DNA from 2 places in the Lysinibacillus sp. GbtcB16 genome. Region 1 is predicted to be linked to the other one. Evidence: riboswitches for the same ligand, from Rfam matches in the RefSeq annotation. Region 1 holds a riboswitch; the other holds the start of a gene.
What was found. A riboswitch is a leader RNA that binds a small molecule or an ion and turns the genes downstream of it on or off. The one in region 1 is predicted to bind S-adenosylmethionine.
Positions count from the first base shown of each region.

Region 2: linked by a shared signal. The riboswitch ahead of KVT27_RS17235 (MetQ/NlpA family ABC transporter substrate-binding protein) and the one ahead of KVT27_RS15580 (methionine ABC transporter ATP-binding protein) in region 1 are both predicted to bind S-adenosylmethionine.

Region 1 is NZ_JAGXJV010000003.1:134,128-137,296, reverse strand. Features, by position in the region: gene KVT27_RS15585 (methionine ABC transporter permease) at 1-225, opposite strand, end outside; gene KVT27_RS15580 (methionine ABC transporter ATP-binding protein) at 215-1,243, opposite strand; SAM riboswitch class I at 1,327-1,430, opposite strand; gene KVT27_RS15575 (thioredoxin family protein) at 1,487-1,798, opposite strand; gene KVT27_RS15570 (toprim domain-containing protein) at 1,814-2,155, opposite strand; gene gcvH (glycine cleavage system protein GcvH) at 2,247-2,627, opposite strand; gene KVT27_RS15560 (arsenate reductase family protein) at 2,709-3,065, opposite strand.
Region 2 is NZ_JAGXJV010000005.1:20,079-23,247, forward strand. Features, by position in the region: gene KVT27_RS17230 (methionine ABC transporter ATP-binding protein) at 1-194, opposite strand, end outside; gene KVT27_RS17235 (MetQ/NlpA family ABC transporter substrate-binding protein) at 289-1,119, opposite strand; SAM riboswitch class I at 1,208-1,313, opposite strand; gene KVT27_RS17240 (PPC domain-containing DNA-binding protein) at 1,436-1,939, shown strand; gene KVT27_RS17245 (pyridoxal phosphate-dependent aminotransferase) at 1,987-3,150, opposite strand.

The sequences.
Region 1 (3,169 bases):
CACGATAAATGGGATAGAGCGGAAAATGTTAACGAGTGACCCTGTTAAAAAGCTAACAATTTTATTAGCCCATAACTGATTGGGACTTGTTAAAAATAGGACAATCCCAATGGCTAACCCTAGAATAAATGTAATAACTGTAGAAATGGCTGTCATATATAATGTTTCATACGTAGCCTGCCACATGCTATCCCAGTCTACATTCGGAAAGAGATTAGTTAGCATCTGCAATCACCTCCGTTTGTACTTCCACTGTATTTAAATAGCTTAGGGCTTCAGTCACATTTGCTTTCGACCCATCAATTTGCACGATGAGCGTACCATATGCTCCATTTTTCGTTTGTGAAATATTCCCGTGTACAATGCTTACTTCCACATCGAATTGCTTTACAAGATGTGAAATAACAGGCTGTTCGGTTTTTTCACCAACAAAAATCAGTTTGACCAGTTGTCCCGTTGGGTAATTTGCTTTGATTTGTTCTACTGTATCTTGTGTTTCCTTTGTATTTGTAATTTGGGCTACAAATTTCTTAGTAATGGCCGCCTGAGGTGCCTGGAAAACCTGCAATACTTCCCCACGCTCTACAATTTCGCCTGCCTCCATCACGGCTACACGATGACAAATCTTGCGAATGACATGCATTTCATGCGTAATGAGGACAATCGTTAACCCTAAACGTTCATTAATATCTACCAGTAAATCAAGAATGGCATCTGTTGTTTCAGGGTCTAGTGCAGATGTTGCCTCATCACATAGTAAAACCTCTGGGTTATTTGCTAATGCACGTGCAATCCCTACACGTTGCTTTTGTCCACCAGACAGTTGCGATGGATATGCTTGATCGCGACCTTCTAAGCCAACAAGTGCTATCAATTCCTTCACCCGCGCCTCCCGTTGAGCTTTTGATACACCTGCAATTTCTAATGGGAAGGCAATATTTTCTGCAACTGTTCGTGACCAAAGTAGGTTAAAATGTTGAAAAATCATACTAACCTTTTGTCTAGCTGCTCTAAGTTTTTGACCCTTAATCGAAGAAAATTCTTGATTGTTCACCGTTACTGTTCCTGCTGTTGGTTTCTCTAAACCATTAAGTAAACGAATCATCGTACTTTTACCAGCGCCACTATAGCCGATAATGCCAAAAATTTCACCCTTATTAATAGTAAGGTTAACATCTTTGACTGCCGTTAATTCGCCATTTGCTGTTTTGTATTTCTTCGTTATATTTTGAAGCTGTATCATAGCGAATACTCCTTTTCTTATATAAAAAAACCCCTCTACTTATAGACAAGTAGAAGGGGTCACGTATTATACGTTGAACCGTTCTCTCATCTTTCAAAGAAAAATCTTTGGGTGATTTGGCACCTTTTCACTATGTGATGGTTGCCGGGCTTCATAGGGCACTTCCCTCCGCCGCTCTTCATAAGAGTTCGATATATTTAATGTTTTAGTAATATATTTGTTACTTTACCACGCTAATAAAGTTCAGTCAATTGATTTTTTTAACAATTCGTACAAAAATGGTACGGATTGAAAAGCATAAATCTTTTCTATCACTTTGCCGCCATCACAAACAAGTAAACAAGGAACGCTTTCAATTTGATGTTCAATAGCAATTTGCTCCAAAAAATTAATATTTGCTTTCCCTAATTTTAAGTGAGGTAATAGTTGTTCTACAATTGACATCATTTTCGATGCCACTGCACAAGTACCACACATCGGTGTATATAAATAAAACGCAGCTTTTTCTCCCGACTGTAATGTCGTTTCCCACTGCTCTTTTGACCATTCTTCCATTCATCTCACGCAACCTTACAAAATATATTCATTATGGATTGAAAAATGTGCACGCAGTAAAATTGTCGCTAACACTTTTCGTGGTGTCGTTTCTACTTCCTTATAGGTTGGCATTGTACGTAAATGCTCTGCTTCAGGATAATGTCTGTCCATTAATGCACGTAGCTTATCGCCTGAAGTATCGGCATCAAAAAAAGTGAATAGCTCACAGCCCTCATAAGGATCGAGTAGCTCTTCTAATTGATGCACTCCAATTGTTCCATTCGTACATAGTATTGTAACATTCTCGTTCAAAATTGGCTCAATTTGTAGCTTATCTGAGCGTCCTTCTACTATCAAGCATTTCCCATCGAACATTACGCCACCTCCATTTAGACATACCCACTTATACATTATTATATAATAAAAAACGCCGGTAGTTTCCGACGTTTTTTGATTATGGCTTGTCTTATTCTGCAGTCATCTCTTCGTATTGTTCTGCTGTCATAAGTTTATCAACTTCTGATGCATCAGCAGGCTCTACGACGATCATCCATGCTTTTTCATATGGTGATTCATTTACGAATTCTGGGCTATCTTCTAAATCTGCATTTACTTCCACTACAGTACCTGAGATTGGTGCATATAATTCAGAAACAGTTTTTACTGATTCTACGCTACCGAATGGATCATCTGTTTTGATTTCATCGCCAACTTGTGGAAGTTCAACGAAAACGATATCTCCTAATTCAGATTGTGCGAAGTGCGTAATACCAATACGTACTTTTCCATCTTCTACTTTTACCCATTCATGCTCTTCAGAGTAACGTAAGTCTTTCGGTGTGCTCATGCAAAAAACCCCTCCATAATTATGTAATATATTCACTTTCAGTGTGCCATACTTCTCCTATAAAAACAAGGATAAAAACGGTTATAACCAAGCTTGCTCAAAATCGGATTCTTTAAACCCTAAAGTTACTTTTTTTCCATCTGTTACGATGGGACGTTTTATTAACATACCATCCGTAGCAAGTAGCTCAAGCTGTTCTTCCTCAGTCATATCAGCTAGCTTGTCCTTCAAACCAAGGTCACGATACTTCATACCAGAAGTATTAAAAAACTTCTTCAAAGGTAGTTCACTTGCTTGCCATAAAGCTGTTATTTCATCCTTTGTTGGTGGCTGCTCTACGATATGTACCTCTTCATAGGAAACGTCATGATCATTTAACCACTTTTGTGCTTTTTTACATGTTGTACATTTTGGATAATGGAAAAATTGAATCGTCATAAAAATGCTCCTCTGCTGTCTTTTTCTGTAGTATACCATCATAATCATTTAGAATGGTGGAACTTCGCTCATTTTCGTAAGTCTATCCATTGGTTCTGTATTTT
Region 2 (3,169 bases), on a different contig from region 1:
TCTATCAAGACTTTGCCTGCTGAAGGACGCTCTAGTAAATTAACACAACGAATCAGCGTACTTTTACCGGCACCACTATACCCAATTACACCATGAATTTGCCCTTTTTTTACATGAAGATTGATTCCATCCACAGCTTTAATACTGCCTTTTTTTGTCTTATATTCTTTTGAAATATTTTGTAATTGAATCATCAGATTGATTGCTCCTTTCTTAACTTCTAAAAAGCAAGAATCTGCACGGTTTCCATAGTGGAAATATGGCAGATTCTTTAGCTTATCACACGTATTACCAGCTAGGGATTACAGAACCTTTGAATTCCTCTTCAATGAATTGGCGCACTTCATCAGATTGATAAACCTCAATGAACTTTTTAATCGTTGGGTCGTTTTCATTTTCTGCACGAACGACAATGTAGTTCACATATGGAGAGTCAGTAGATTCTAAAAGAATAGAGTCCTCTTGCGGATTAATGCCAGCTTCCAGCGCAAAGTTAGTATTAATAGCAGCTACATCTACTTCACTAAGCTGCTTAGGAATTTGTGCAGCTTCTAATTCTATGAATTTTAAATTCTTTTTGTTTTCTTCCACGTCACGAACAGATGCTGTTAAGTCCGCTCCATCTTTTAATTTAATATAGCCTGCCTCTTGTAAAACAAAGAGAGCACGGGCTCCATTTGTTGGGTCATTCGGTAAGCCAAATGTTGCGCCTTCAGGAACGTCATCCAATGATTTATATTTTTCAGAGTAAATACCCATTGGATTTAAAATTGTTTTGCCAACCGGTACTAAATCTGTATCGTGATCTTTATTAAATGTATCGAGGAAAGGTTTATGCTGATAGCTGTTTGCGTCAAGATCTCCTTCTGCTAAGGATGTGTTTGGTAAAACATAATCAGAAAATGATTTTAGTTCTACTTCTAGACCTTTTTCCTTTGCAACTTTAGCAGCTACCTCTGCAATTTGCTCATGAGGTCCTGAAGTGACACCCACAACAATTTTATTTTCATCGATAGCTTCGCCTTTTCCTTTGCTATCTTCTTTAGAGCCACAGCCCGCTAGTGCTGCTACTAATGTAAGACTTGCTAAACCTACTAAAAATTTATTTTTCTTCTTCATGAAAACTACCTCCAAAAATTGTTTTATCGGTTTTTGAAAATAAAAAAAACTCTCTTACAAATTAAGAGAGGCTCATGAAAAAAGTCCTCTCTTATCTATCAAACGAATTTCGTTTGCAGGATTTAGCACCTTCCTTCATAAAAGGAGGTTGCCGAGCTTCATAGGGCCAGTCCCTCAGCTACTCTTGATAAGAGATTCATATTATATTTTTGTATTTCCGATAGAACTAATATAATTTATAGGGTATAGTAAGTCAATAAATATTATTAAAATTTTTTATATTGTTATAATATTTTGTCGCGAAGGAGGGAGAAGATTGTCCGTAAGAGTTAATTATGGCATAGGTTCATTTGGTAAGGTGATTAGTGCTCGTCTTCTCATGGGGACAGACATCATTGAAGGAATTGAGGCACTTTGTGAAGAGAATAAAATTGAATCAGCAACCATTATTAGTTGTATTGGTAGTTTTCAAAAAAGTAGCTTTGTTTATTTAGTACCTGATGAAACTTCTCACATTAAAGTTCAATTTAGTGATGTGGTCGAGAAAGAGGGGCCACTCGAGTTTATCCAAGGTTCAGGAGTTGTTTGTAAGCGTGATGCACAATATGAAACGCATTTCCATGGTTCCATGAGTGATCAATGGGGAGTGGTTTCAGGCGGTCATTTTATAAAGGGCGGAAATATCGTCATAACAGCAGATATAGTGCTGGCAGAAGTTCAAGGCATTCAGCATATCCGTCAGTTGGATGATGAAACAGGTCACGTACAATTTTATCCATTAGAACAGGAGTTAGATCTTCCAAGGAAAATTGAAAAATAGTAAGTCCTGTAGCTAGTGAAAGCTACAGGACTCCATTTTGTTCCATGTTAAAATAATTTTAATTGCTCAATTCTATGCATGGCTTCTCGTAAACGTTCCTCGCTTACAAGTAAGCCAATACGCACATAGCCTTCTCCATATTGACCAAAGCCATTTCCTGCGGCTACCGCAATATCAGCTTTGTCGAGCAAAATATCGGCAAATTGTTCGCTAGTGAAACCTAATGGGACAGGGAGCCAGGCAAAGAAGGAGCCCCTTGGTGCCGTTATTTGCCAGCCAATTCTATGAGCTTCTTCGATTAGAACATTTCGACGACGCTCATAGGTAGCTCTTAGCTCATCTGCACATTCCTGCGAAGAGGTCAGTGCAATAGCTGCTGCGTGTTGAATAGCAGGGAATTGACTACAAAACAAATGATCTTGAATAAGATTAATCGCGGCAATCAAATCAGCATTACCTACAGCAAAGCCTATGCGCCAACCTGCCATATTATAAGTCTTTGATAATGTGTACATTTCGATTCCAACTTCTTTTGCACCATTTGCCTGTAAGAAACTAATAGGTTTATTGCCATCAAATCCGATTGCACCATAAGCAAAATCATGTGATACGATAATATTATGCTCCTTAGCAAAACGAATGGTTTCTTCAAAAAATTCAAGTGTAGCGGTACCACCCGTAGGATTATTTGGGTAATTTAAGTAAAGTAACTTGGCTTTTTCTTTAACTTCTTTAGGTAGGGCCTCATAATCAGGTAAGAAATTATTCTCAGCAAATAGTGGCATCACTTCAAAATTAACATCACCTAATACAACACCAGATAAGTAGTCTGGATAGCCCGGGTCGGGTAATAGCATCGTATCGCCTGGATTTAACACAGCCAAAGGTAGCTCAACAAGACCAATTTTTGTGCCACCAAGAATCGCTACTTCAGTATCAGGATCAATCTCCACATCATATTCTCGTTTATAAAAGTCGGCAGCCGCTTGACGTAATTCGGCGATACCACGAAAAGGCGAATATTTGTGGTTTTGAGGATTTTCAGCTGCTTCCTGCAATGCTTGAATGATATGAGTGGGCGTAGGTTGGTCGGGATTTCCTTGCCCGAGATTAATCACATCACGACCTTCTTCCAAGGCATTGTTTACTTTTTGGACAAGCGCCGCAAAAAATTGAGTGGGTAATTGCTGTAGTTTTTTAGAGAATTCCATGCATGATCACCTTTTTCAG